Regions from separate parts of the Streptomyces sp. x-80 genome, predicted to be linked through region 3. Evidence: riboswitches for the same ligand, from Rfam matches in the RefSeq annotation. Region 3 holds a riboswitch; each other region holds the start of a gene.

Region 1 (9,752 bases), on a different contig from region 3:
CACGCTCGCCAACGGCCTCGCGCGCGGCACCGGCGCGATCGCCGCCGAACTGTCGGCCAACCGTGCCCACCTGGCGTCGCGGGCCGGCTCCCCGATCACCCTGGACCCGGCCGTACGGGCCCGCACGGCGGCCGTCACCGAGGCCGACGCGCGCCGCTCCCAGCCGTACGCCGAGCGGACCGCCGCCCAGCGCGCCCACCTCGGCCTGCCACTGCTGCCGACCACCACCATCGGTTCCTTCCCGCAGACCACCGAAGTGCGCACCGCGCGCAGCGATCTGCGGGCCGGGCGCATCGACACCGCCGGGTACGAGGAGCGCATCAAGACCGAGATCCGGGAGGTGATCTCCTTCCAGGAGAAGGCCGGGCTGGACGTCCTGGTGCACGGCGAGGCCGAACGCAACGACATGGTCCAGTACTTCGCCGAACAGCTCACCGGCTACCTCGCCACCCAGCACGGCTGGGTCCAGTCGTACGGCACCCGCTACGTGCGGCCGCCGATCCTCGCCGGGGACATCTCGCGCCCCGCGCCGATGACGGTGCGCTGGACGACCTACGCCCAGTCCCTCACCGACCGCCCGGTCAAGGGCATGCTGACGGGCCCCGTCACCATGCTCGCCTGGTCCTTCGTCCGCGACGACCAGCCCCTCGCCGACACCGCCCGCCAGGTCGCCCTCGCGCTGCGCGACGAGGTGAACGACCTGGAGGCGGCGGGGACTTCGGTCATCCAGGTGGACGAGCCCGCCCTGCGCGAAACCCTGCCGCTGCGCACCGCCGACCGGTCCGCCTATCTGGGGTGGGCCACGGAAGCCTTCCGGCTCACCACCGGCGGGGTGCGGCCGGCCACCCAGATCCACACCCATATGTGCTACGCGGAGTTCGGTGACATCGTCGAGGCCATCGACGATCTGGACGCCGATGTCATCAGTCTGGAGGCCGCCCGGTCCCATATGCAGGTCGCCCGGGAGCTGGCGGCCCATGGCTACCCGCGGGAGGCCGGCCCCGGCGTGTACGACATCCACTCCCCGCGCGTGCCGAGCGCCGAGGAGGCCACCGCCCTGCTGCGCACCGGACTTGAGGCCCTGCCGGCGGAACGGCTGTGGGTCAACCCCGACTGTGGCCTCAAGACCCGTGGCTGGCCCGAGACGCGTGCCTCGCTGGAGAACCTGGTCGCCGCCGCGCGCACGATCCGCGGTGAGCTGTGAGCCGTGAGCCGTGAGCCGTCGGTGTACTGACCGCGCGTGATCCGGGGCGAGGCCGGTGCGCACTGTGCGCACCGGCCTCGCCCTGCGGCGGCCTTCCGGCGGTTCGGTGGTCCGCCCCTGGCGGCGGCCGTGAGCTGACCCGGTGTCGTGGAGTGCCCGCACCGTGGCGAAGCCGGCGCCGCTCGCTACTGTCGTCGGCTCACGATCAGTTGCGCGTACGCCCTGCCTGATCGGTCTGGTCGGGCTGGTCGGTGTGATCGATGTGGTCGGCGTCGTCGATGGGTCATGTCCGTCGTCCGGGGCGTCGGTGTCCGGAGAACGCGAGAGGGCCCCCGGATGGTTCCGCGGGCCCTCTCCCTGGTGGCTTCGGGTCGGTCAGTCCGAGGCGGCGACCGCCGCTCCCGGTGCGGCCGGCGCGGGCTTGGGGGCCAGGAACCGCTCGGCGAGTTCGCCGAAGGCGAGGCCGAAACCGCCCCACAGGGTGATCTGGATGGCGAGGGCGGAGAGGCGGAACCGCCACAGCAGGGTCGCGGGGAAGTTCTTCGGCACCTCGTTGGTGACGGGCAGGAAGGCATACGCCAGCCCGATCACGAGGGCGAAGGCCGTCACCGCGACGACCGTGGCGTACCAGGCGCCCAGTCGTGGGACGAGCCGCTTGCCCAGGAGGGTGGCGGCGATCGCGAGGAGCACGCTGAGCAGCATCATCAGGAAGTACAGGGTCGTGCGCCTGCCGATGGTGTCGGGCTCGCCGACCGACGGCGGGTTGGCCGGGTACTTCAGGAACGGCACGACGTACACGGCGAGCAGCGCGCAGCCGGACAGCAGCAGCGCGGTGGCCCGCGGGGTGCGGCGGCCGACGCGGCCGAGCGCGAAGCAGTAGGCGAGCGCGGCGATGCCGCCGAACGCGACACCGTAGACCAGGACACCGGTGGCGAGGCCGGCGGTGGACTGGAGGCCGCGGGAGACGAGCTCGACCTCGTGCTCATGCGCCGGGGCGTGGGCCTCCTCGAAGCCGATGGCGCCGTCGACGTTCGGCTCACCGAGGAAGTAGGCGACGATCAGGGCGAGCACCCCGGCCGTGAGGCCGGCGAGCATGCCCCGCACGAGCAGGTTTCTTACCGTTGCGGAGTTCATGGGTATGCGGCGTCCCTCGCGTCAGTGGCAGGGGAAGCCGAGCAGGTGGCGTCCGTCGTGTACCCATTCGTGGACGTCCGCACCGCTGATCACGGAGGTGGCGCCCTGCTCGGCGCCGACGAAGTACAGCAGGACGAGCATCAGGATGCCGAAAAAGACCGCCCAGGGGGCTATCGCTGTCAGCGGCAGCTTGGCGGGTGCGACGGGGGTGGTGGCTGTCGGCTGGGCGACATGCTGCGCCATGGCAGGGCCTCCTCTGGGAGTTCGCGTCCCATATCGGTGGTGCACTGGACGAGGGCGGCGTGTCTGACTCACGTGACGGCCCGCCCGGGGGGCTCGCCGTCTCGCTCACAGTGGCGCGACCGTGCCGGATTTCCACCGGCTTCCGCCACACCCTCGTCGATAACGGACCGACGGTACCCCGTGTCGGGTACATGGCCAAGACCGGGCCCGGTGGCCACGGTCCGCGGCTGCGGCCGGCACGACCCCGGCAGGTGCCCCGGTACGTGGCGGTTCCCGGTCGGCGATCGGCACCGTCCGGACGCCGTAGCGGCCACACCGCGTCCGCCGTGCGGTCCGTGACATGGCGTCGGCCGGGAGGCGGGAACCGGGAGGCGGGTCCGGCCGACTACCTGTGCCGGGTCGCGTCCGTGGCCCGTCGGCTGGTGAGTGGTAGAGGAGATGGTCCATGCGTCCTGGGAAGATGTGCGGGCTCGCGGTGGTGGTCGCGGTGGCCGCCACGGCGTGCGGTGGCGGCGGTGCCGTGGACGGCGTCAAGGGGGCCGGGCCGGCTGCCGCGGGGAGCGGCGGCTCCGGGTTTCCGGTGCGGGTCACGGACTGTCAGGGCGTGCCGACCACGTTCCCGGCGGCGCCCGACAGGATCGTGACGAGCAATGCCGCCGCCCTGGAGATGCTGCTCCGACTGGGGGCGGGCGACCGGGTCGTCGGAACGGGATTCCCGCCCGGCAAGGGCACCCTGCCCGCGGATCTCGACGCACGGGCGCAGCGGGTGCCGGTGCTGGGGAAGGCGGTGATTCCCAAGGAGAAGCTGCTGGGCTCCGGGGCGGATCTCTACATCGACACGTTCGCGTCGATGGAGCACATGGGCGGGGCGGGTGACGCGCCGACCGCGGCGGAGTTCGCGTCGGCGGGGATCCGGCACATCTATCTGGCCTCCACCGCCTGTGCGCCGATGGCCAAGGAGCCGCAGCGGGACCTGTCCGGTGTGGAGGGCGACCTCACCCGGCTGGGCGCGGTGACGGGGACCTCGAAGCGGGCGGCGGAACTCGTGTCGGGGATGCGGGCGAAGGTCGCCGCGGTCCACAAGGCGATCGGCGACGTGCCGCCGGAGCGGCGGCCGGGCTACTTCTTCTTCGACTTCGACGCGGGGACCAAGCAGCCGATCGCCGTCTGCGGCAAGCAGGTCGCCAACGCGGTGATCAACCAGGCCGGGGCCCGCAATGTCTTCGGCGGCTGCGACGGCGCCTTCCAGCGGGTGTCGTGGGAGGACGTGGTCGACAAGAACCCGGACTGGATCCAGCTGGCCGTACGCAACCGCGGGGACGCGGCCGCGAACCGGAAGGCGTTCGAGGAGGCCGCGGCTTTTCTGAAGGACTTCCCCGCCACCAAGGAGCTCAAGGCGGTGCGGGACGGGAAGTTCCTGCGGATCGGCTCGGAGCGTACGACGATCGCCGGTGTCGGCAACGCGGACGCGGTCGAGGAGATCGCGCACACCCTCTACCCGGCCGAGTTCGCGGCGGCCCGGTAGTGGGGGCGCGCCCCGCGGTGCGGGCCGGCGAGAAGCCCCCCGTACGGCAGCGGGACCTCGTACGAAAGGAGATCCCCGTGCGCGAGGACATCCCCGTACGGGACGGCACCGCCGGGCGTGCCGGGCGCGGTGTGCGGACCGGGGTGCTGGCGGTGGGGCTGGGTGCCGCCCTGGTGGTGGCGCTGACCGTCGCGGTGTCCCTGGGCGCCACGGACATCGCGCCGGACCGGGTGTGGTCGGTGGTGTTCCGGCGGCTGGGGGGCGCGGCGCCCCGGCCGGGTACCAACGATCTGATCGTGTGGCAACTCCGCGTGCCACGGGCCCTGTTGGCGGCGTTCGTCGGTGCCGGGCTGGGGCTGGTGGGGACGGCGACCCAGGCGTTGGTGCGCAATCCGCTGGCGGACCCGTATCTGCTGGGTATCTCCAACGGCGCGTCGCTCGGCGCGGTCGGTGCGATCGTGCTGGGGGCGAGCACCGGCGGCCTGCTGGGGCTGGGGCTGTCGGCGGCCGCCTTCGCGGGGGCGCTCGCCGCGTTCGCGCTGGTGTGGTTCATGGCCCGGCGGGGCGGGGGCTTCTCGCCGCTGCGCCTGGTGCTGGCCGGGGTGGGGATCGGGCAGTTCCTCTCCGGATTCACCAGCTATCTGGTGCTCCAGGCCGGTGACGAACAGCAGACGCGCAGCGTGCTGTTCTGGCTCATGGGGAGTCTGAGCGGGGCGACCTGGCAGGTGCTGTGGCCGCCCGTCCTCGCGGTGGCGGCCGGGCTGCTGGCGCTCCAGGCGCGCGCCCGTGCCATGAACGCGCTGATCATGGGCGACGAAACGGCCGCCGGGGTCGGCGTGGACGTCACCCGGCTGCGCCGGGAGCTGTTCGTGGTGACCAGTCTGCTGACCGGTGTGCTGGTCGCGGTGTCCGGGGCGGTCGGCTTCGTGGGGCTGATGGTGCCGCATCTGTGCCGGCTGGTCGTCGGGGGTGATCACCGGCGGCTGCTGCCGCTCTCCGCGCTCACCGGTGCGCTGTTGCTGGTGGTGGTGGACATCGTGTGCCGTACGGCGATGGACACCCAGGAACTGCCGGTGGGTGTGGTCACCGCGATGATCGGGGCCCCGGCCCTGCTGTTCCTCCTGGACCGGCGGATGGCGGCGGGCCGGTGAACGTCGGAATCGAGGATCTGCATGTCGCCTACGCGGGCCGCAACGTGGTCGCCGGGGTGCGTCTGATGGCCGCGGCGGGCGAGATCGCGGGGCTGGTCGGCCCCAACGGGAGCGGCAAGTCCACCGTCCTGCGGACCGTCTACCGGCATCTGCGGCCCGCCGCCGGACGGGTCCTGCTGGCCGGCGCCGATATCCGCACGCTGACGCCGGGGCAGACCGCGCGGCATGTCGCCGCGCTGCCGCAGGAGCGCGGCAGCGACTTCGAACTGACCGTGCGGGAAGTGGTGGCGATGGGCCGGACGCCCTACAAACGGGCCTTCGCCGGCGAGGACCGCGGCGACCGGGAGACGGTGGCCCGGTCGCTGGCCGCCGTCGGCATGGCGGGGCAGGACGCCCGCCGCTTCGCGGCGCTGTCCGGGGGCGAACGTCAACGGGTGCTGCTGGCACGGGCGTTCGCGCAGGATCCGGACGTGCTGGTACTGGACGAGCCCACCAACCACCTCGACGTACGGCACCAGGTGGAGCTGCTCGCGCTGCTGCGGGCGCAGCGCCGTACCACGTTGATCTCGCTGCACGATCTGAACGCCGCGGCGTCGTTGTGCGACCGGCTGCATGTGCTGCACGGCGGGCGGGTGGTGGCGTCCGGCGCGCCGCGCGCGGTGCTGACGCCCGAGCTGCTGGCCGAGGTGTTCGGGGTGCGGGCCGCGGTGACCGAGCACCCGCTCACCGGAGACCCGCTGATCGCCTTCGACCACCGGCGGCTGCCGTCCTCCCCCGCGTCCGGCGGGGCGCCCGACGGCGAGGGCTGAGAGCCTGTCGGGTGACCGGCCGTGATCGGAGTGTGTCAGGTTCGCGTGTTCGTCGGGCAGGGCGGAGGCCCCGTAATGATCGCGTGGTGTGTGCCAGCGCGATAATTCCAGGGCCGTCAGCGGCTCATGCTGTCCGTCCGGCCTGACCGATGCGATGCGGGAGGCCGTCCGACCCGGCGGCGTCCCGCCGGGCCGTACCTGTCCGGACTTCCGCCCGATCCCGTTGCGGACCATCGGGTCGTCCAGCCGTCCAGCCGTCGCTGCCCCATTACCGCCGGGGCAGCGACGGCTGCACGAAGGCCCGCTCCGCATCGGACAGTTCATGGTGACGTATCACCCGAGCGTGATCCGCGACTCAAGATCATGTGAAGACGGAATCCAGATCGTCTCCACACGGCGAGGGGACCGGCAGTGCAACGCTACTTGCCGAGGTAGAGGTCGCGGAGTAGCTCTCCGGCCGCGGGGGCCTGGCACAGTCCCGTGCCGGAGAATCCCGCCGCGTAGAAGAAGGGGCGGTCGGGGTCCCGGCCGATGAGGGCGGCCCCGTCCTTGCTGGAGTCGAAGGAACCGCTCCATCCGCGACGAAGGCGGATGCCCGCGAGGGCCGGGTAGGTGGTGCCGAGCTGCTGCGACAGCCGCTGGAGCCAGTCCTCCCGGGATTCGTCCTGCCGGGGGCGGCCCATCCCGACGAGGATGCGGTCCTTCCAGGCGCGGATCCGCAGTCTGGTGGGGTGCAGGGTCATCGGCAGGTTGGTGAGCGGCTCGGCGGGAGGGTCGGCGAGGAGCAGCTCAGTGGGCTCCGGGGTCACCGGGAGGTGGACGCCGGCCATGTCGCCGACCGCCCCCGCCCAGGGTCCGGCCGCGCAGATGATGTTCTCGGCGAGGATGCTGCCCGCGGGGGTGTGGACCCGTCCGTCGGGGTCGATGGCGGTGACGGGGGCGTCCGTGCGCACGACGGCGCCGGCCTCCTGGGCGGCCGCGGCGTAGCCACGCACGATCGCGGCGGGGTCGCAGGAGTACGCCTCGGGCGACCAGGCCGCCGCCAGGACGGTGCGCTCGTCGAGCAGCGGGTTGAGGCGCGCCGCTTCGGACGCGCTCACGAGCTTGACGTCCACTCCCGCGGCCTGCTGCGCGGCGTGGTCGCGGCGGAACTTCTCCACCTGCTCTTCTTCGGTGAACAGCACCATGAACCCGACGCGTTGCAGGCCGAGCGGAGATCCGGTTCGCTCGGCGAAGGCGCGGTAGGCCGCCAGGCTGCGGACGGCGAGGCTGCCGGTGCGGGCGTCGCCGGGGAAGAAGGTGCGCACGACGTTCGCCGTGGCCCCGGACGCCCCCGATCCGAGGGTGCCCCGCTCCAGCAGGACGGTGCCGACACCGGCCTCGGCGAGATGGCAGGCGACCGAGGTGCCGATGACCCCTCCGCCGATGACGAGGGCGTCGGTGCGTTCGGGCAGCTCGCTCATGCCGGCTGCTCCACTTCGGTGCGGCGCTGCTGGCGCAGCGGGTCCGCGGCGTCCCACGGGAACAGATGCAGGTTCCAGCCCCCCAGGCAGTTGATGTAGAGGGCCATGTGTCTCGCCACGGCCAGAAAGTCGTCACGGTCGAGGTGGTCCAGGCAGGACATGAAGCGCTGGGTGAAGTCCCACAGCTTCTCCAGACCGCAGTAGCCCAGGAACTCGGCCGGGACACCGACCAGCAGGCGTGCCATCTGGCGCACGGAGTCCATCGGCATGTCCGCGACCGCGGCTCGGATCAGGCCACCGTAGGAGGCGTACCCCAGCGGGCGGGTCTCGCCGTTGACGAACAGAAGGGTGGACAGAACCGTCTCGTGGGTCCCGGCCCTGGAGGGGATCCAGCCGCGGTGCATGTCGCCGAGCTCAGGAGGTTCGGACAACCAGATCCGCTCCGTCTCGGTGTGCACGTCGTGGATCAGCTGGTTCGCCTCGGCGTGGGCGGCGGTCAGCCGGGGGATGCCGTGGCCGCCCGAGGTGCCCGCCTGGCGGACCTCCACCAGGATCTGCTTCTTCGTCGAGTAGACCGCCTCCCAGACGGCCTGTCCGGCTTCGAGCAGAGTCGATATGTCCTCCGCCAGGACCTGGCCCACAGGGGCCGCCGGCATCGGTTCGGTCAACTCGCCGTACTTGATACCCAGATGCTGGAGCGCGGAACAGAACACCGTCCCGTTGGGCGCCTCACGCCGATCGGCGATCTTGTAGGACGCGTGGGTGTGCAACAGGGAGTGGATCGGCGCCACGTGATACAGGTGCTCTCCCGCCACCAGCGCGTGCCCCTGGAGGCTTTGGTAGGGCAGCGATTCCCACAGCGCAGCGGCCAACTCGGGGTTGCGATCGTCGAGTTCCGCGGTGACGGTGAAACCTAAACCGGGCCAAGCTATCTCGATGCGCCGTCCGGGTAACGTCTCAGACAAGGTTCTCCCCTTACGTTCCGACGAGGTGTCACCTTCCGTGTCACGGGAGACAGGAAGGCGTTCCAAGCCACATTTGTCACTTCCGCACGAGAACAACACGCCTTCCCCACCCGCCACAAGAAGAATTCGGGCCCATCCATGCCCGTGAACCTCAGTCTGCGGGCTGTCCCACACGGCCGACTATCGAACCAAGGGACCGGCCCCGCCCCGCCCCACTCCCCGGCACTTTCGCCTGCGCAGCACGCCGACGATCAAGGAGTGGGCGGTGCCCGCCACCTTTCCGAGTGCGGAACAGCGCACGCGTTTCGGTCACTTCACCGAGGACTCGGACACGGGACAGCTCCCGGGCCCTTCCTGCTGGATCGGACGGCACGGCGCCGGGCGCCGGCCGCGCGCGGGCCGCGGAACCGGATCGGCCGGGCCGTGCAACTGGACACATGAGCCGTTGACAGCCCCGGAGTTGTCGCACCGGCACACACCACGCGATCGTTCCGGAGCCTCCGCCCTACCCGACGAACACGCGGACCTGCTCACTCACCGGTCACTCACCGGTCACGGCCGGCCATCCGACAGGCTCCCAGCGGGCCGTCGCAGATCCGGCGACCGGCCCCGCACCGGTCACCGTCCACCGTTCACCGCGCCGGTGGCCTCGTAATGGCTCGGCCGTCCCTGGCGCAGGACCAGGCGGCCGAGCCGTTCGGCGTCGGACCGCCGCATCAGTTCCCGTCGGCCGTCCGCGTGCCGGAGCAGACAGGAGTGCCAGGGCGTCAGCCATACGTCGGGGGCGTCGAGCAGGCGTATGCCGAACTTGGCCGAGCCCCGTGGCTGCGGGTGGATGGAGAGCCGACACGCGTCGGGGTGATGTGCGGCGATCAGGTCGCCCCAGGCGCGGCTGCGCTGGATGACGCCGTACGCGCGGGTGCGGCAGTCGCGCTGCAACGCCGAACGGGAGCCGGTGAAGGAGACGGTGTCCTCGAAGAGGAACCGGGTGATGCCCTGGTAGAGCCGCCGGGTCGGCTCGTCGCCGCGCGTCCGGGCGCGCAGGGTCTCCAGGGACGGTGCGTGGCGTGCGTGGATCCGGGACCGCTTCTCGTCGTTCGGGAGGTCCCCGTAGACGTCCCGCAGGTCGAAGACGTCCAGGTGGGTCAGGCCCTCGTCGCGGATCAGGGCGCGCAGGGCGTCGCCGTAGGCGTCGATATGCCGGTCGGGGACGTGGACGAGGTCGCTGAAGACGTGCCCGTCCGAGCAGATGAGCACG
Region 2 (9,752 bases), on a different contig from region 3:
TCAGGAGTCGGAGAGGCGGGTCATGGAGACCGACGGGGGCAGTGCCGAGAACGGCGGCAGCGGCGCGCGGACCGCCCGCGTGCCCAAGTACTACCGCCTCAAGCGGCACTTGCTGGAGATCACCGAGACCCTGCCACCCGGCACCCCGGTCCCGCCCGAGCGCACCCTCGCCGCGGAGTTCGACACCTCCCGCACGACGGTGCGGCAGGCCCTTCAGGAGCTGGTCGTCGAGGGCCGCCTGGAGCGCATCCAGGGCAAGGGCACCTTCGTCGCCAAGCCCAAGGTCTCCCAGGCGCTGCAACTGACCTCCTACACCGAGGACATGCGCGCCCAGGGCCTGGAACCCGCCTCGCAGCTGCTGGACATCGGCTACGTCACCGCCGACGACCGGCTGGCCGGGCTGCTGGACATCACCGCCGGCGGCCGGGTGCTGCGCATCGAGCGGCTGCGGCTGGCCAGCGGCGAACCGATGGCGATCGAGATCACCCATCTTTCGGCCAAACGGTTTCCGGCGCTGCGCCGCAACCTCGTCAAGTACACCTCCCTCTACACCGCGCTCGCCGAGGTCTACGACGTACGGCTCGCCGAGGCCGAGGAGACCATCGAGACCTCGCTCGCCACCCCGCGCGAGGCCGGTCTGCTGGGCACCGACGTCGGGCTGCCGATGCTGATGCTCTCCCGGCACTCCGTCGACGCCCAGGGGCAGCCGGTGGAGTGGGTGCGCTCGGTCTACCGCGGCGACCGCTACAAGTTCGTCGCCCGGCTGCGCCGCCCCACCGACTGAACGGCCCACGGACGGCGGCGGTTTCCCGGCCGGGGTCCCGCCGCCACCGACGCGGCAACGGCGCCGCCACCGGGAACGGCGCCGTTTCCGTACTGATATGCGGACAGCTAGTGACGTGTGCCACGCCCCTGCCATAGATTTCCTAGCCGATCACACAGGAGATCGCCAGGGACGGAGCCGTCACCATGCCAGAGCCAGCCGAATCACCGGATACCGGACCGGTCGTCACCCCCACACGTGTGGTGGCCGCCGTATGCCTGATCGCTCCGTTCGTGGCGATGCTGTGGGTGAGTTCGTACGCCAAGGTCGAGCCGACCCTCATCGGGGTCCCGTTCTTCTACTGGTACCAGATGCTCTGGGTACTGATCTCGACCGCGCTGACGCTGCTCGCGTACCGGCTCGTGCTGCGTGAGCAGCGCGCCCGCAAGGGCGGTGCGGCCAAGTGACCGTGGCGCTCCCTCCAACCGGGCCCGGTGAGCTGGCCGCCGCCGCGGCCAAGGGCGTGAACGGCGTCGCACTCGCCGTCTTCGTGTTCTTCTTCGTGGCCGTGACGGTCATGGGCTTCCTGGCCGCCCGCTGGCGCAAGGCCGAACAGTCCGCGAACCTCGACGAATGGGGCCTGGGCGGCCGCAGCTTCGGCACCTGGGTGACCTGGTTCCTGCTCGGCGGCGACCTCTACACCGCGTACACCTTCGTCGCCGTCCCGGCGGCGATCTACGCGGCGGGCGCGGCCGGCTTCTTCGCCGTCCCGTACACGATCCTCGTCTACCCCCTCATCTTCACCTTCCTGCCCCGGCTCTGGTCGGTGTCGCACCGGCACGGCTACGTCACCACCTCCGACTTCGTACGCGGCCGCTTCGGCTCCAAGGGCCTGTCGCTGGCCGTCGCGCTCACCGGCATCCTGGCCACGATGCCGTACATCGCGCTCCAACTTGTCGGCATCCAGGCCGTCCTGGACGTGCTGGGCGTCGGCGGCGGCGAGCACACCGGCTGGTTCGTCAAGGACCTGCCGCTGCTGATCGCGTTCGCCGTGCTGGCCGCCTACACCTACTCCTCGGGGCTGCGGGCACCCGCGCTGATCGCGTTCGTCAAGGACGGGCTGATCTACCTCGTCATCGCGGTGGCGATCATCTACATCCCGATCAAGCTGGGCGGTTTCGACGCGATCTTCGATGCGGCCGGGAAGGCGTTCGCACAGCCGGGGCCGACCGGCAAACCGCGCGGCGAGCTGGTGAGCGGCGCCGGCAGCCAGTGGGCGTACGCCACGCTGGCGCTCGGCTCGGCGCTGGCGCTCTTCATGTACCCGCACTCGATCACCGCGACGCTCTCCTCGCGCAGCCGCGAGGTGATCCGCCGCAACACCACCATCCTGCCCCTGTACTCCCTGATGCTGGGCTTCCTGGCGCTGCTCGGCTTCATGGCGATCAAGGCCGGTACGGACATCCAGGGCAATCCGCAGCTGGCCATCCCGCAGCTGTTCGCGGACATGTTCCCGAGCTGGTTCGCCGGCGTCGCGTTCGCGGCCATCGGCATCGGCGCGCTGGTGCCCGCGGCCATCATGTCGATCGCCGCCGCCAATCTCTTCACCCGTAACGTCTACAAGGACTTCCTCAAGCCCGACGCCACGGCGGCGCAGGAGCACAAGGTCGCCAAACTGGTCTCCCTGCTGGTGAAGGTGGGCGCGCTGATCTTCGTCCTGACCATGGACAAGACCGTGGCGATCAACTTCCAGCTGCTGGGCGGCATCTGGATCCTCCAGACCATGCCGGCGCTGGTCGGCGGCCTGTTCACCCGCTGGTTCCACCGCTGGGCGCTGCTGGCCGGCTGGGCGGCCGGCATGCTCTACGGCACCCTCGCGGCGTACGGCGTGGCCAGCCCCACCCAGGCGCACTTCGGCGGCTCCAGCAAGGAGATCCCCGGTATCGGCCAGATCGGCTACATCGGCCTCACCGCGTTCGTGCTGAACGTCCTGGTGACGGTCGTGCTGACGGTCGTCCTGCGGGCCCTGAAGGCCCCGGACGGCGTCGACGAGACCAGCCCCGCCGACTACACCGCGGACGTCGGCGACAAGGGCGTCACCCCCGATCTGCCCCCGGCCACGGTGAGTTCCCCGGCCGGGCACTGAGCCGGCGGCTCGCACGCGGTCAACGGGCCGTCGCGTCCCCTCGGGGCGCGGCGGCCCGTCGGTGTGCCGGGGCGCGGCGCGCCATGCGCGCGCTCAGCCCACCCAGTCCTTGAGCGCCTCGGTTTCGAGCATGATGCCCACCGGGTCCGGCAGGCGGAGCGCCCTGCCGAACGGGACGGTGTGCACGTCCTCGTAGCGGCTACCGTCGGGCTCGCTGTAAAGAGTCACCTGACAGGCTTGACGGTCGATCAGCAGGTACAACGGGATACCGGTCTCCGCGTACGCGCGGGGCTTCTCCACCCGGTCGTGCTGGTCGGTGCCGGAGTCGGAGTCGCAGGAGGCGACCTCGACCACCATCAGCACCGGGTCGGGATCGGCCCATTCGCCCTGGCCGACGAACGCCTCGCTGGACGCGAGCGAGCCGTCCGGGCGGGCACGGCCGCCGCGGTGCGCCTGCACCCTGAGTCCCTGGCCCGGGTGGAGCCACAGCTCAGGGCGTGAGCGGAGGCAGCGCCGCGTCAGCCACTCGACGATCCGCCCGTGGTCCCCGTCCGGCAGGGATCTGCTCCGGATCCGCCCGTCGACGAACTCCAGCCGCGCGCCTTCCTCTCGGCGGGCGAGTATCCGGGCGGCCTCTTCGAAGTGCTCGGTGAGCGTGATGTGCGGCCGGTCGGTGAGCGCGGCCATGGGGCCTTCTCCTCGCTGTCAGACGTAGCAAGAAACCTGAAATCAACCATAGCGGCGAGCACTGACAGATACCGCTCCATCACTGACGACTCACTACATGTGGGGGTGCGCGCGAGGGGCCACCCCCACATGTATGCTCGTCCTCGCTGTCGCCGCAGGGAAATCCGGTGGGAATCCGGAACTGTCCCGCAACGGTGTATGAGCGCGCATATATGGCCATTCGGCCCCTTCGCGCGCCCGTGAGTCCGAGGACCTGCCGACGGTACGTCCGCGCCGCCGTCGGTGCGGGCGTTGATACGTCCGGGCCTCGCGGGTTGGGCCGGTGGACGCCGCGCGGTGTGCCCGCGCACCCCGAACCGTACCGGGGTGCCGCACGCCCGCGTGCGCCCGTCGCGCCCCGCCCCTCCTGGCCCCCGCCGAGTGAGGGAGAGCACCACGTGACCATCGCGCCAACGGAGCCCGCGTCAGACGCCGAGGTCGGACAGCCCGCGGTGACCACGCTCGGCGTCCCCGCCGGCCGCACCGGAGCGGGCGAGGACGGTCCGGGGGTCGCCCTGCTGCGCACCCTGACCGAGCTGACCGAGGACCTGACCGCGACCGACCCCGGCAAGGTGGCCGCCGCCGCGCTGCGCGGCCGGCACCCCGGCTCCGACGAGGCCGAGCTGCGGTCACTGGCCATCGACGCGGCGGCCGGACTGATCGGCGACGAGCCGCAGTACTCCAAGCTCGCCGCGCGCCTGCTCACCCTCGCCATCGCGGAGGAGGCCGCGGGCCAGGGCGCCGTCTCCTTCTCCGCCTCGGTCGACACCGGCCACCGCGAGGGCCTGATCGCCGACGCGACCGCCGCGTTCGTGCGGACCCACGCGGCCCGCTTGGACGCGCTGGTCGACGCGGCCCTGGCCGACGGCGCCGACGACCGGTTCGGCTACTTCGGGCTGCGCACCCTGCACTCCCGCTATCTCCTGCGCCACCCCACCACCCGGCAGGTCATCGAGACCCCCCAGCACTTCCTGCTGCGGGTGGCCTGCGGTCTCGCGGAGAACGACTCCGTGGCCGCGCTGGACGATGTCGCCGAGCTGTACCGCCTCACCAGCTCGCTCTCCTACCTCCCCTCCTCCCCCACCCTCTTCAACTCCGGCACCCGCCACCCGCAGATGTCCTCCTGCTATCTGCTGGACTCGCCGCTGGACGAGCTCGACTCGATCTACGACCGCTACCACCAGGTCGCCCGGCTCTCCAAGCACGCCGGCGGTATCGGCCTCTCGTACTCCCGGATCCGCGCCCGCGGGTCGCTGATCCGCGGCACCAACGGGCACTCCAACGGCATCGTGCCGTTCCTGCGCACCCTGGACGCCTCGGTGGCCGCGGTGAACCAGGGCGGCCGGCGCAAGGGTGCCGCCTGTGTCTACCTGGAGACCTGGCACGCCGACATCGAGGAGTTCCTGGAGCTGCGCGACAACACCGGTGAGGAGGCCCGCCGTACGCACAACCTGAACATCGCGCACTGGATCCCGGACGAGTTCATGCGCCGGGTCGAGGCGGACGCCGACTGGTCGCTGTTCTCGCCGTCCGACGTGCCGGAGCTGGTGGACCTGTGGGGCGACGAGTTCGACGCCGCGTACCGCAGGGCCGAGGCCGAGGGCAAGGCGCTCAAGCAGATCCCCGCCCGGCTGCTGTACTCCCGCATGATGCGCACCCTGGCGCAGACCGGCAACGGCTGGATGACGTTCAAGGACGCCGCCAACCGCACCGCCAACCAGACCGCCGAGCCCGGCAAGGTCGTCCACTCGTCCAACCTGTGCACCGAGATCCTGGAGGTGACGGACGACGGGGAGACGGCCGTCTGCAACCTGGGCTCCGTGAACCTGGCGGCCCACCTGGGCGAGGACGGTGAGATGGACTGGGCGCGGCTGGACGCGACCGTCCGCACCGCCGTCACCTTCCTCGACCGCGTCGTGGACATCAACTTCTACCCGACCGAGCAGGCCGGCGCGTCCAACTCCCGCTGGCGCCCGGTCGGGCTGGGCCTGATGGGCCTCCAGGACGTCTTCTTCCGGCTGCGGCTGCCCTTCGACTCGCCCGAGGCGCGGGAGCTGTCGACGCGGATCTCCGAGCGCATCATGCTCGCCGCGTACGAGGCGTCCGCCGACCTCGCCGAGCGGCACGGCCCGCACCCGGCGTGGTCCGCGACCCGCACCGCGCGCGGTGTGCTGCACCCCGACCACTACCCCGACGCCGAGCCCCGCTGGGCGGACCGCTGGGCCGCGTTGCGGACCAGGGTCGCGGCGACCGGGATGCGCAACTCGCTCCTCCTGGCCATCGCGCCGACCGCCACCATCGCCTCCATCGCGGGCGTCTACGAGTGCATCGAGCCGCAGGTCTCCAACCTCTTCAAGCGCGAGACGCTGTCCGGCGAGTTCCTCCAGGTCAACACCTATCTGATCGAGGAGCTCAAGGCGCTCGGCATGTGGGACGCGCGCACCCGTGACGCGCTGCGCGAGGCCAACGGCTCGGTACAGGACCTCGGGTGGATCCCCGAGGAGATCCGGGCGCGGTACCGGACCGCCTGGGAGATCCCGCAGCGCGCCCTGATCGACATGGCCGCGGCCCGTACGCCCTATCTGGACCAGAGCCAGTCGCTGAACCTCTTCATGGCGTCGCCGACCATCGGCAAGCTCAGCTCGATGTACGCCTACGCGTGGAAGCGCGGCATCAAGACGACGTACTACCTGCGCTCGCGTCCGGCGACCCGGATCGCCCAGTCGGCGCGTGGCACCGCCGCCGCCACCGCCGCCCCGACCGTCCCCGTTCCGCAGCAGGCCACCGACCCCGAGGCCGTCGCCTGCTCCCTGGAAAACCCCGAGTCCTGCGAGGCATGCCAGTAATGTCCCACCCCTCCCCCGACCACACCGCCGTCCCGGCCCCCGCCGCCCCCGTCGCCGCTGGTAACGGGGCCGCGACCGGTACCAAGAACCTTCTCGACCCGGGCTTCGAGCTGACGCTGCGCCCCATGCGGTACCCGGACTTCTACGACCGCTACCGCGACGCGATCAAGAACACCTGGACCGTGGAGGAGGTGGACCTCCACTCCGACGTGGCCGACCTGGCCAAGCTCTCACCGGGTGAGCAGCACATGATCGGCCGGCTGGTGGCGTTCTTCGCGACCGGTGACTCGATCGTGGCGAACAACCTGGTGCTGACGCTCTACAAGCACATCAACTCCCCCGAGGCGCGGCTGTATCTGTCCCGGCAGCTCTTCGAGGAGGCCGTGCACGTCCAGTTCTATCTGACGCTGCTGGACACCTACCTCCCCGACCCGGACGACCGCGCCGCCGCCTTCGCGGCCGTGGAGAACATCCCGTCCATCCGGGAGAAGGCGCAGTTCTGCTTCAAGTGGATGGCCGCCCTGGACGGGGAAGGGGGGGTCGAGAAGATCGACCAGCTGGAGTCGAAGGCGGACCGCCGGCGCTTCCTGCTCAACCTCATCTGCTTCGCGGCCTGCATCGAGGGGCTCTTCTTCTACGGGGCCTTCGCCTACGTCTACTGGTTCCGTTCGCGCGGTCTGCTGCACGGCCTGGCGACCGGCACCAACTGGGTGTTCCGCGACGAGACGATGCACATGAACTTCGCGTTCGAGGTGGTCGACACGGTGCGCGCCGAGGAGCCCGACCTCTTCGACGAGGCGCTGGAGCAGCAGGTCACGGACATGCTCAAGGAAGCCGTCGAGGCGGAGCTCCAGTTCGGCCGGGACCTGTGCGGCGAGGGCCTGCCGGGCATGAACACCGAGTCGATGCGTGAGTACCTCCAGTGCGTCGCCGACCAGCGGCTCCAGCGGCTGGGCTTCGCGCCGGTCTACGGTTCGCAGAACCCGTTCTCCTTCATGGAGCTCCAGAACGTCCAGGAGCTGACCAACTTCTTCGAGCGCCGGGCCTCGGCCTACCAGACCGCCGTCGAGGGCTCGGTCTCCTTCGACGACGAGTTCTAGGGCCACCCCGGGAGACGTGCGGGGAGTGTGCCGGGAGCCCCCTCCCGGCACACTCCCCACCACCCCGGAATCCCCAACACCGCACGCTGCGACGCCTCTTCACCCGGCCGCCCCCAAAGCCGACCATTCGGTCAGGCGGCAACCGGAGCCTCTCCCGCCACATCTAGGTGGGCATGAAAGGCACGAAGGGGCGTCGTCGGTTCATTGACTATCCACGTCGGGGACGGGAGGGCCCGCGCCGCTGGCTGCCGTCATGGAGACAGTGGCTCGGGCTCTTCGCATGCGGGGTCCTCGCCCTCGCGGCGGCGTTCGGCGTCATCTACGCCAACGTCGACATACCGGGCGAGAACGCCCTCGCACGGAAGGAGGCGACGGTCTATTACTGGGCGGACGGCAGCCAGATGGTGAGCGTCGGCGCCGTCAACCGGCAGAACGTCCCCCTCGACCGGGTGCCGGAATCCGTCCAGCGCGCCGTGATCGCCGCGGAGAACGAGACGTTCTACAGCGACTCCGGCGTCTCCCTCAAGGGCATCGCCCGCGCCGTGGTGAACATGGTCTCCGGCGAGGACGCCCAGGGCGGTTCCACCATCACCCAGCAGTTCGTGAAGAACACCTATCTCTCGCAGGACCAGACGGTCACCCGCAAGGTCAAAGAATTCTTCATCGCGCTGAAACTGAGCAATCACCGGGACAAGAAGGAAATCCTGCGGGGATATCTCAACACCAGCTGGTTCGGCCGCGATTCGTACGGTATCCAGGCGGCCGCGCACGCGTACTACGGCGTCGACGTGAAGGAGCTGAACGCCAGCCAGGGTGCCTTGCTGGCCGCCCTGTTGAAGGGCTCGGAGTTGTACGACCCGGGTCTGAACAAGGCCAACCACGAGCGGGCCGAGGCGCGTTGGAAGTGGATACTCGACCGGGAGGTGGAGACCGGCCGGATGACCGAGGCGGAACGGGCGACGTACCGGGAGTTCCCGGAGCCGCGCGCCCTGGCCAAGCCGACCAGCCAGGCCGGCCAGACCGGCTATCTCATCGATGTCGCCAACAAGTTCATCAAGAGCGCCACCGGTCTGACCGACAAGGACCTGCTGCGCGGCGGCTATCGCATTTACACCACCTTCGACAAAGCGCGTACCCGCCGGCTGGAAAAGGCCGTCACCGATGTCCGCAAGAAGACGATCGACCCGAAGCAGCGCGCCGCCGACACCTTCGTGGAGTTCGGCGCGGCGTCCGTGCGGCCCGAGGACGGTGCGATCCTGGCCCTCTACGGCGGCGCCGACGCGACCAAGCACTTCGTCAACAACGCGGACACCTCCGCCGTCCCGGCCGGTTCCGCGTTCAAAGCGTTCGTCCTGGCGGCCGCCGCACAGGAGTTGGGCGAGCGGGGCGACGGGCCCTCGCTGATGACGGCCGCGGACCGCCGTTTCGGGACGCTGCGCGGGGCGCTGCTGAACTCCCAGAGCCAGCCGTTCGTCCAGGCCGGGAAGAGCCTCGGGCTGGAGAAGATCCGGGACATGGCGGTGGCCACGGGGCTGCGCAAGGAGAGCATGGCCCCCCTGGAGCAGACCTTCCCGCTCGGCACCTCGGCCCCCAGCGCGATCCGGATGGCGAACGCGTACGGCACCTTCGCCAACGAGGGGCGGCACGCCGAGCCGTACGCGGTGACCAGAATGACCCTCGACGGCGAGCCGGTGGACGGTTTCACCCGCCCGGCGCCCAAGGAGGTCCTCACGCTCTACCAGGCCCAGCAGATGGCCGGGGCGCTGGAGTCGCTGGGCTGGCTCATGACGGGCCGCACGTCCGGCGCTGCCCAGGATGCGGCGGACGATGCGGCCGGGCGCCCGGCCTCGGGCGTGGCGCCGGCCGAGAAGCCGGTAGCGGCGGGCGCCACCCTGCCCGGCGACCGGCAGAAGTCGGCGTGGTTCATCGGCACCCCCAGCCCCAACAGCGGTGCGGCCGCCGCCGGCGAACCGACCACCGCCATCACCATGTTCCGCAACAAGCCGGGAGCGCCCCAGCTGCTGCCCATGCAGGGCGTGGGCGGTCCCGAGACCGAGCTGGGCACGTCCATTCCGCCCCAGATCTGGGCCGCCTACCAGGGCACCTCCTGAGCTCCTGAACCGCACCCACGACAGCGCGACGCCGCCGCGCCCGGCGGAGTCCGGGCCCGG
Region 3 (9,752 bases):
GCGTACGGGACGCCACCGTGCCGGGGCCCACCGCACCGCAGTCCGCGCGCACGCTCGGCAGCGTGGACCTGTCCCCCTACTTCGGCACCGGCTGGAGCCGCGGGGCGGACTACCTCACCGTCAGCATCCGGACGCCCGAAGCCATGGGCCGCGGCCTGCCCGTCATGGTCTTCGTCCACGGCGGCGGATTCGTCGCCGGATCGACGCGGTCCGCGCTGTACGACGGCTCCGGCTTCGCCCGCGACGGCGTCGTCCTCGTCACCCTGAACTACCGGCTGGGCATCGCGGGGTTCCTCGACCTCCCCGGCGCGCCCGCCAACCGCGGCCTGCTCGATGTCGTCGCCGCGCTGCGCTGGGTGCGGGAGAACATCGCCGCCTTCGGCGGTGATCCGCACCAGGTCACCCTCTTCGGCCAGTCGGCCGGGGCGACCCTCGTCGGCGCAGTCCTCGCCACCCCCGAGGCAGCGGGTCTCGTCCGCCGGGCGATCGTCCAGAGCGGCAGCGGCCTGGGGGCGTTCACGGCCGAGCAGGCCGCCCGCGTCACCAGGGCAGCGGCCCGGTCCCTCGGCATCGCGCCGCAGGCCGGCGCCTTCGCGGAAATCTCCGACGAGCGCCTGGTCGAGGCCGCCTCCGGGCTCGCGGGCATCGACCTGAGGACCGCGACGCACCGCGACCCGCTGGCCGGGCTCAGCCCCTTCGGCCCGGTCCTCGACACCCAGCCCGCCGCCTCCGTCGCCGCCGGCCTCGGCGCCGGCGTCGACCTGCTCATCGGGACCAACACCGAGGAGGGAAACCTCTACCTGGTCCCCGTGGGCCGGTACGCCACCTCGACCGCCGGGGACGTCGACGCGGTGGCGGCGCGCTCGCATCCGGACCCGGCGCGGCTCGTCGCGGCGTACCGGACGGCACGCCCCGGGGCGTCCGCCGGCGCACTGCGGTCCGCCGTCCTGGGCGACGCGCTGTTCGGTGCGGGCAGCTGGGCCCTGGCGGGCGCCCATGCCGCCCACCCCGGGTCCGCCACTTTCGGCTACGAGTTCGCCTGGCGCTCCCGCGCCCTGGACGGGGCGCTCGGCGCCACCCACACGATGGAGCTCCCCTTCGTCTTCGACCTCGCGCACCTTCCCCGGTTGCGCGGGCCCCACGGCCTGCTCGGCCCCGACGAGCCCCCCGCGGATCTCGCCGCCCGGATGCACGCGGCCTGGGTCCGGTTCGCCAGGACCGGCGACCCCGGCTGGGACCCGTACGACACCGAGCGCCGGGCCACGATGCGTATCGACACCGAGTGGACCCAGGTCGACGACCCTCGCGGCCGGGAACGACGGGCCTGGAGCTGACCCGTCGCCCCCGTCCCGCCGCGCGCGCGGCACCACGGCCGGCCGGCTGACGCCGCGCCGGATTACGGGCAGATCCGCAGCAGATAGGTGTCCATGATCCAGCCGTGCCGGGCCCGAGCCTCGGCGCGCAGGGCCACGATGCGGTCGGCGACCTCGGACAGGCGGCCGGACACCAGGATCTCGTCGGGGGTGCCGAGGTAGGCGCCCCAGTAGATCCACAGCTCTTCACCGGCGAGTCGGGTGAAGCTCTGGTGGGCGTCGAGCATGACGATGACATCGCCGTCGTCGTGGGGCAGGCCCTCGGCCAGCCGCCTGCCGGGGGTGAGGTGTACGGGGCGGCCGACCTGGTTGAGGGTGATGCGGTGGCGCGCGGCGAGGGTGGAGACGCTGCTGATGCCGGGGATCACCTCGTAGTCGATGAGCACGGCGCCGCGCGCGCCGATGTCGTCGAGGATGCCGAGCGTGCTGTCGTAGAGGGCGGGGTCGCCCCACACCAGGAAGGCTCCGCACTCGCCGGGCGCCAGTTCGTCGCGGATGAGGCGCTCGCAGATGTCGGCGCGCCGGCGCCGCCAGTCGTGCACCGCCGAGGTGTAGCCCGGGTCGTCGTCCCGGGTACGGTCGCGCCACGGATCCTCGGCGCTCACGAGCCGGTAGGACCCCGGGACGTGCGTATCGAGGATGTCCCGGCGCAGGTCGGTCAGGGCGGATTTCTCCGGTCCTTTGCCCAGGACGAAGAAGACATCGGCGCGGCGCATCGCTTTCACCGCTGCGAGGGTCAGATGGTCCGGATCGCCGGCGCCCATGCCGATGACGAGGATGCGCCGTGGTGCGGAGCTCATGAGGTGACGGCCGTTCTCGGTGGTGGTCCGGGGTGTGCGGGAGTGGCGTACCACTCGGGGGGTGTGGCGTACCGCTCAGGAGAGTGGGTGCGCCGACCGTTCGGGGATGGCCGGATGCCGGCCCGTTGCCCGTGACGCCGACGTCATGGGCAACGGGCCGGCCGCGCACGCCGGTTGTCGTCGTCAGCGGTGGACGAAGCCGGGCGGGCGCTTGTCGACGAAGGCGTTCATCCCCTCCTTCTGGTCGGCGGTCGCGAACACCGCGTGGAAGAGCCGGCGTTCGAAGCGCACGCCCTCCGCCAGGGTGGTCTCGAAGGCGCGGGCCACCGCTTCCTTCGCCATCATCGCCACCGGCAGGGACATGCCCGCGACGGTCTCGGCGACCGCGAGTGCCTCGCCGAGCAGTTCCTCCGCGGGAACGACACGCGAGACCAGCCCGGCCCGCTCCGCCTCGGTGGCGTCCATGGTGCGGCCGGTCAGGCACAGCTCCATGGCCTTGGCCTTGCCGACGGCCCTGGTCAGTCGCTGGGAACCGCCGATGCCGGGGATCACCCCGAGTCTGATCTCCGGCTGGCCGAAGACCGCGGTGTCGGCGGCGAGCAGGATGTCGCAGAGCATCGCGAGTTCGCAGCCGCCGCCGAGCGCGTATCCGGAGACGGCGGCGAGGGTGGGCGTCCGCAGCGAGCCGAGCCGGTCCCAGGCGGCGAACCAGTCGCTGAGGTACATGTCCATGTACTCCTGCGGCCGCATCTCCTTGATGTCGGCCCCGGCGGCGAACGCCTTCGGCGAGCCGGTCAGCACGATGCAGCCGACGTCCGGATCGCGGTCGAGCGCCTCGGTGGCCGCCACGACCTCGTTCATGACCTGGAGGTTGAGCGCGTTGAGGGCTTCGGGACGGTTGAGGGTGAGCAGGGCGGTGCGGCCCTTGCGTTCGACGAGGATGGTCTCGTACCCGGGTTGCGTGGTCATGCCTGGTCCCCGCCCCTTTCCGAGGCGTCCCTGATCGCGCGGACGATTCCGGAGAAGTCCTCGGTGGCGCCGGAGTTCGCGGCGAAGTCGGCGTACAACTCGGCGGCCCGCAGCCCCAGTTCGGTGTGCACACCCCCGGCGCGGGCGGCGCGGGTGGCGAGACCGAGATCCTTGGCCATCAGGGGCGCCGCGAACCCGGGCCGGTAGTCGCGGTTGGCGGGACTGCCCGGGACCGGTCCGGGCACCGGGCAGTTGGACGTCAGGGCCCAGCACTGACCCGACGCGGTGGAGGCCACGTCGAAGAGGGCCTGGTGGGACAGGCCCAGGCTCTCGCCGAGCACGAACGCCTCGCTGACCGCGATCATCGAGATCCCCAGGATCATGTTGTTGCAGATCTTGGCGGCCTGCCCGGCGCCCTCGCCGCCGCAGTGCACGGCCTTCTTGCCCATCGCGGCCAGCAGCGGTTCGGCCTCGGCGAACTCGGCCGCACCGCCACCGGTCATGAAGGTGAGCGTGGCCGCCTCGGCCCCGACGACCCCGCCGGAGACGGGTGCGTCCAGTGCCCGCATCCCGGCGGCGACGGCGGAGGCGTGGGCGGCGCGTGCGTCGGCGACGTCGATGGTCGAGCAGTCGATGAACAGGGTGCCCGGCCGGGCCGCGGCGAGCAGTCCCTCGTCGGCGTACAGGCCGAGCACCTGGCGCCCCGCGGGCAGCATGGTGATCACCACATCGGCGGCCGCGGCCGTGGCGGTGGCCGATCCGGGCGCCTCCACCCCGGTGCCGACGGCGGTGGCGAGCAGTTCGGGCACGATGTCGTGGCCCAGGACGCGGTGGCCGGCCTTGACGAGGTTCGCGGCCATCGGGCCGCCCATATGACCCAGACCGATGAAACCGATGGTGCGGATGTCGCCGCTCACCAGGGCATCTCCTCTGCGGAGTCGGAGACGGCGAGCCGGAGTTCGCCGTGGATGGATGGCGCGAAGTAGCGTTCGACGTCTGCCCCGCTCACCTCGGCGAGAGTCCGCGGGGACCACCGCGGGGCGCGATCCTTGTCGATCACCTGGGCGCGGATGCCCTCGACGAGGTCCGGGGCGGACAGGGCGGCGCAGGAGATACGGAACTCCTGCGCCAGGACCCGCTCCAGCGGTCCGAGCCCGCGGGCCCGGCGGATCGCGGTGAGCGCGACCTTGACGGCGGTGGGGGATTTGGCCAGCAGGGATTCGGCCGCTTCCTTGGCCGCCGGGTCGCCGTGCGCCAGCAGACGCTCGACGATGTCCTCGACGTCGCCGGCGCCGTAGCAGGCGTCGATCCAGGGCCGCCGGCCCGCCAGTTCGCCCGCGGGTGCCTCCTCGGCGTACCGGCCGAGCACCTCCCGTACCGGTGCGTCCGCGAGGTCGTCGAGGAAGCGGGGGAGGGCCTGGGACGGGACGAAGTGGTCCGCGAGTCCGCACAGCAGGGCGTCACCGGCGCCGATCTGTGCGCCGGTCAGCGCCAGGTGCGTACCGAGTTCGCCGGGGGAGAGGCCCAGGAGATAGGTGCCGCCGACATCGGGGACGAAGCCGATGCCCGTCTCGGGCATGGCCAGGCGGGAGCGTTCGGTGACGATCCGTACGTCGCCGTGCGCCGAGACGCCGACGCCGCCGCCCATGACGATGCCGTCCAGCACGGCGACATACGGCTTCGGGTAACGGGCGATGCGCGCGTTGAGCCGGTACTCGTCCGCCCAGAACGCGGCGGAGGCGGCACCGCCCCCGCTGGTGACGTCCTCGTGGATCGAGCGGATGTCGCCGCCCGCGCAGAGTCCGCGTTCCCCGGCCCCCGTCAGCACCACGGTCTCGACGGCGGGGTCGTGCTCCCAGGCCGTGAGCGCCGCGTCGATGCGCCGCACCATGTCATGGGTGAGCGCGTTGAGTGCCCTGGGGCGATTGAGGACGAGGTGGGCGGCGCGGCCTTCGGTGCGGAGAAGGACGGAACCGTCGGTGGCACCGGTGGCGCTCACCGGAGTCCCTCCGTGAGGCCGCGGGCCACGATGAGGCGCATGATCTCGTTGGTCCCTTCCAGGATCTGGTGGACCCGCAGGTCCCGGACGATCTTCTCGATGCCGTACTCGCTCAGGTAGCCGTATCCGCCGTGCAGTTGCAGGGCGCGGTCGGCGACCGTGTAGCCGGTGTCGGTCGCGAACTGTTTGGCCATGGCGCACAGCTGCGGCGCCTGCGGATCGCCGCGGTCCAGGGCCTGGGCCGCCTGCTGCACCAGGGCGCGGGCGGCGGCCAGCTCGGTGGCCATATCGGCCAGCCGGAACTGGAGGGCCTGCGCGTCGAGGAGCGGTTTGCCGAACGCCTCGCGGTCGGCGAGGTACGCCAGGCTCTGGTTGAGGGCGGTGCGGGCGCCGCCGAGTGAGCAGGCCGCGATACCGAGGCGGCCGCCGTTCAGCCCGCTCATGGCGATGCGGAATCCGTCGCCCTCGTGGCCGAGCAGCCGATCGGCCGGTACGCGGACCGCATCGAGGACGACCTGGCGCGTGGGCTGCGCGTTCCAGCCCATCTTCTTCTCGTTCGGGCCGAAGGAGAGGCCCGGATCGTCGCGGTCGACGAGGAACGCCGAGACGCCGCGGGGGCCGTCCTCGCCGGTGCGGGCCATGACGATGTAGACCTGGGAGGCGCCCGCGCCGGAGATGAACTGTTTCACGCCGGTGAGGACGTAGTGATCGTCCTCCCGGACCGCGCGGGTGCGCAGCGCGGCGGCGTCGGAGCCGGTGCCGGGCTCGGTGAGGCAGTAGCTGCCGAGGTCCTCCATGGCACACAGCCGGGGCAGCCACCGCTCGCGCTGGGCGTCGTCGCCGTAGTGGTCGATCATCCAGGCGACCATGTTGTGGATGGACAGATAGCCGGCGATCGACGGACAGCCGGAGGCCAGGGTCTCGAAGACGAGGACGCCGTCGGCGCGGGTCAGCCCGCTGCCGCCGGATTCCTCGCGCACGTACACGCCGCCGAGCCCGAGCCCCGCGGCCTTGCGCAGCACGTCGAGGGGGAAGTGCTTGTCCTGGTCCCAGGTCACGGCGTGCGGCGCCAGGTGGTCCTGCGCGAAGTCCAGGGTGGTCTCGACGAGGGCGAGCTGGTCCTCGGTGAGCATCGTGGTGGTCATCGCGCTCACCCCATGGTGGGGAGGGTGAAGCTCGCGCCTTCCTTGGTGCCCGAGGGCCAGCGCGAGGTGACGGTCTTGGTACGGGTGTAGAAGCGGATGGCGTCGGGGCCGTGCTGGTTGAGGTCACCGAAGCCGGACCGCTTCCAGCCGCCGAAGGTGTGGTACGCGACGGGCACCGGGATCGGCACGTTCACACCGACCATGCCCGTGTTCACCCGGCGGGTGAAGTCGCGCGCGGTGTCGCCGTCCCGGGTGAAGATGGCCACGCCGTTGCCGTACGGATGCTCGCTGGGCAGCCGCAGCGCCTCCTCGTAATCCGCCGCGCGTACGACCGACACGACAGGGCCGAAGATCTCCTCCTGGTAGATCCGCATGGCCGGGGTGACCCGGTCGAAGAGGGACGCGCCGGCGAAGAATCCGCTCTCGTGCCCGGCGAGGCGGAAGTCCCGCCCGTCGACGACGAGTTCGGCACCCTCCTCGACCCCGAGATCCACATACGAACGGACCCGCTCCAGGGCGTCGCGGCTCACCAGGGGCCCGAAGTCCGCCTCGGGGTCGTCACTGCGGCCGATGCGCAGCGCGCCGATCCTCTCCTTGAGGCGCGCCACCAGGGCGTCGGCGGTGCGCTCGCCGACCGGCACGGCGACGGAGATGGCCATGCACCGCTCGCCGGCCGAGCCGTAGCCCGCGCCGATCAGCGCGTCCACCGCCTGGTCGAGGTCGGCGTCCGGCATCACGATCATGTGGTTCTTGGCGCCGCCGAAACACTGGGCGCGCTTGCCGTGCGCGGCGGCGGTGGCGTAGATGTGCGCGGCGATCGGCGTGGAGCCCACGAAGCCGAGCGCGCCGACCCGCGGGTCTTCGAGGAGGGTGTCGACCGCCTCCTTGCCACCGTTCACGACGTTCAGGACGCCCGGTGGCAGCCCCGCCTCCAGGAACAGCTCGGCGAGGCGGAGCGGCACGGACGGGTCGCGCTCGGACGGCTTGAGGAGGAAGGAGTTGCCGCAGGCGATCGCCGGTGCGGCCTTCCACAGCGGGATCATGGCCGGGAAGTTGAACGGGGTGATGCCGGCGACGACACCGATCGGGCTGCGCAGGGAGTGCACGTCGATGCCGGTCCCCGCGTTGTCGGTGAAATCTCCCTTCAGCAGGTGCGGAATGCCCGCGGCGAACTCGACGACCTCCAGGCCGCGTTGCAGGTCACCGTGGGCGTCCGCCACCGTCTTGCCGTGCTCGGCGGAGAGCAGTCGCGCCAGGGAGTCCCGCTCGGCCTCGACGAGCTGGAGGAAACGGAGCAGCACACGCGCGCGGCGCTGGGGATTCCACTCGCCCCACCCGCGCTGTGCCTCGGCGGCGTCGGCGATCGCCGCCTCGGTCTCCGCCCGGTCGGCGAGCGGGACACGGGCCTGCACTTCGCCGGTATTGGGGTCGTACACATCGCCGAACGCCCCCGACGTCCCCGGGGTGTGCTTTCCGCCGATGAAATGGGTCAACTCACGTGCGACTGCGCGGACATGTTCACGGGCCATGGGTACCTGCTCTCGTCAGGTGAGGTCCGAGGACGGCCACACGGCACGGAACGCGCGCGGCTGAGCGCGCGGACCTGCGGTGCGGGAGAACGGCATGGAGGGCGGCGAGCCGACCGGGTCAGGTGCGTACGGCAGGGTGGCCGCTCAGCAGGGGAGTCCCGGGGCTCGGCGGCCCTCAGGCGGGAGCTGTCGGTGCTCGCCGGGCCGGATCACCAGAATCGTGGATACACACCGGTGCCATGCGTGTCTGCTCCATCCTCGTGGACAACACGGAACATCCCGCGGCAGGTATCCTGACTCCCGGATCAGCACACGCTCCCCGGCCTTCCCGACGGACTTCTCCGTCAGTGGCCTGTCCAGCTCGAAGAGCGTATTCCCCGGTCACAGTGGCGGGACCGCGCCGGAATCACACCGGCTTCCCTGCACCGCGGGCCTTCGCCCCGACCATATAGTTGGACGTCCTAGTAAGTCCACCCCCGGCCTGCCGCCCCTGATGGTGCACCGCCAACTGACCTCGCGGTATGGGGTTCGGGGGCGGAGACCTGACCGAGCCGGCGGCCCGCGTCCGGCGCACGCACCCCGTTCCCCGCCAGGCCCGGTCGCCGCCCGAGCGGCTCAGCTGTCCGCGATCACCGGATAGGGCACATGCGTACGCCGGTCCGGGTCGACGGCCAGCCGTCCGCCGGCCGGGGGCCGGGCCCGCTGGGCGCAGTCCCGGCGTTCACAGATGCGGCAGCCCAGCCCGATCGGCGTCGCGGAGCCCGGATCGTCCAGGGCGATGCCCGCCGCGTACACCAGGCGCTGGGCGTGCCGGAGTTCGCAGCCCAGCGCGACGGCGAACTCGGCGCGCGGCGCCCGGTGTCCGAAGCCGCCCCGGGTGACGGTGCGGGCCACCCAGAAGTACCGCTTGCCGTCGGGCATTTCGGCGACCTGCGTGAGGATGCGGCCGGGGGCCGAGAACGCCTCGTACACCGTCCAGAGCGGACAGGTGCCGCCGAGCCGGGAGAAGTGGAAGTCGGTGGCGGACTGCCGCTTGGAGATGTTGCCGGCCCGGTCGGCGCGCAGGAAGGAGAAGGGCACGCCGCGGTGGCCGGTGCGCTGGAGGGTGGAGAGCCGGTGGCACACGGTCTCGAAGCCGACACCGAAACGGGCCTGGAGCAGTTCGATGTCGTAACGCAGTTCCTCGGCGGCCCGGTGGAAGGCGGTGTACGGCATGAGCAGGGCGCCGGCGAAGTAGTTGGCCAGCCCGATCCGGGCCAGCCCCGCCGACCGGGACGAGCCGAGTGCGCTGCCCGCCACCAGGGCGTCCAGCAGCGCGGCATGTTCCAGGAGGGCGAGCTGGGTGGCGAGCTGGAAGGCGCGCTGCCCCTCGCTGAGCCACGGTGACAGCAGGAGCAGCCCGCTGCCGGCGTCGAAGTGCCGGGCGTCGGCCGACCGTTCGGGATCGGCCTGGACCACCTTGACGCGATACCGGACGGCGAGCAGGTCCACGAGCGCGTCGGCCGCCCGCCCCGCCGGACCGAGACCCAGGCTCGCGGCGGTCCGCTCGGCCGCGGCGTCCAGATCACCGAAGTGGTTGTGGTGGGCGTAGAAGAAATCCCGTACCTCGTCGTGGGGCTCGATGGGCAGCAGGGCCGCGGTGTCCTCCGGAGCGGCGAGCGCGACGACCCGTTCGGCGGCGTCCCGGTAGCGCTGATGCAGCGCGACGAGTGCGCGGGCGACCTCGGGATGGTCGCGCGCGACATCGGCGGCCTCCTCCTGCGGCACCGGGGCGCCGCACGCCTCGTCCCCCAGGGCCGCCCGCAGCGCGGTGGCGAGCCGCTCCTCGTCGGCCTCGGAGAAGAACTCCGGATCGACGCCGAACACCTCGGCGATCCGCAGCAGCACCGGAGCGGTGAGGGGGCGCTGACTGTGCTCCATCTGGTTCAGATAGCTGG

The links. Region 3 has a riboswitch for cobalamin ahead of ACLJWH_RS00835 (CoA-acylating methylmalonate-semialdehyde dehydrogenase). Riboswitches for the same ligand answer to the same signal wherever they lie in the genome.
Region 1: linked by a shared signal. The riboswitch ahead of ACLJWH_RS36370 (CbtB domain-containing protein) and the one ahead of ACLJWH_RS00835 (CoA-acylating methylmalonate-semialdehyde dehydrogenase) in region 3 are both predicted to bind cobalamin.
Region 2: linked by a shared signal. The riboswitch ahead of ACLJWH_RS09100 (ribonucleoside-diphosphate reductase subunit alpha) and the one ahead of ACLJWH_RS00835 (CoA-acylating methylmalonate-semialdehyde dehydrogenase) in region 3 are both predicted to bind cobalamin.

The regions. Positions count from the first base shown of each region.
Region 1 covers NZ_JAJPWM010000026.1:31,114-40,865, reverse strand. Annotated here, with positions in the region: gene metE (5-methyltetrahydropteroyltriglutamate--homocysteine S-methyltransferase) at 1-1,204, shown strand, start outside; gene ACLJWH_RS36375 (CbtA family protein) at 1,580-2,338, opposite strand; gene ACLJWH_RS36370 (CbtB domain-containing protein) at 2,360-2,581, opposite strand; cobalamin riboswitch at 2,620-2,768, opposite strand; gene ACLJWH_RS36365 (ABC transporter substrate-binding protein) at 3,027-4,106, shown strand; gene ACLJWH_RS36360 (FecCD family ABC transporter permease) at 4,196-5,257, shown strand; gene ACLJWH_RS36355 (ABC transporter ATP-binding protein) at 5,254-6,066, shown strand; gene ACLJWH_RS36350 (NAD(P)/FAD-dependent oxidoreductase) at 6,486-7,529, opposite strand; gene ACLJWH_RS36345 (hypothetical protein) at 7,526-8,494, opposite strand; gene ACLJWH_RS36340 (L-tyrosine/L-tryptophan isonitrile synthase family protein) at 9,113-9,752, opposite strand, start outside.
Region 2 covers NZ_JAJPWM010000004.1:218,570-228,321, forward strand. Annotated here, with positions in the region: gene ACLJWH_RS09080 (GntR family transcriptional regulator) at 23-784, shown strand; gene ACLJWH_RS09085 (DUF3311 domain-containing protein) at 970-1,230, shown strand; gene mctP (monocarboxylate uptake permease MctP) at 1,287-2,909, shown strand; gene ACLJWH_RS09095 (Uma2 family endonuclease) at 3,003-3,596, opposite strand; cobalamin riboswitch at 3,713-3,872, shown strand; gene ACLJWH_RS09100 (ribonucleoside-diphosphate reductase subunit alpha) at 4,034-6,481, shown strand; gene ACLJWH_RS09105 (ribonucleotide-diphosphate reductase subunit beta) at 6,481-7,581, shown strand; gene ACLJWH_RS09110 (transglycosylase domain-containing protein) at 7,755-9,692, shown strand.
Region 3 covers NZ_JAJPWM010000001.1:215,073-224,824, forward strand. Annotated here, with positions in the region: gene ACLJWH_RS00805 (carboxylesterase/lipase family protein) at 1-1,334, shown strand, start outside; gene cobF (precorrin-6A synthase (deacetylating)) at 1,397-2,173, opposite strand; gene ACLJWH_RS00815 (enoyl-CoA hydratase) at 2,357-3,142, opposite strand; gene mmsB (3-hydroxyisobutyrate dehydrogenase) at 3,139-4,059, opposite strand; gene ACLJWH_RS00825 (enoyl-CoA hydratase/isomerase family protein) at 4,056-5,141, opposite strand; gene ACLJWH_RS00830 (acyl-CoA dehydrogenase family protein) at 5,138-6,286, opposite strand; gene ACLJWH_RS00835 (CoA-acylating methylmalonate-semialdehyde dehydrogenase) at 6,292-7,815, opposite strand; cobalamin riboswitch at 8,081-8,279, opposite strand; gene ACLJWH_RS00840 (short-chain fatty acyl-CoA regulator family protein) at 8,431-9,752, opposite strand, start outside.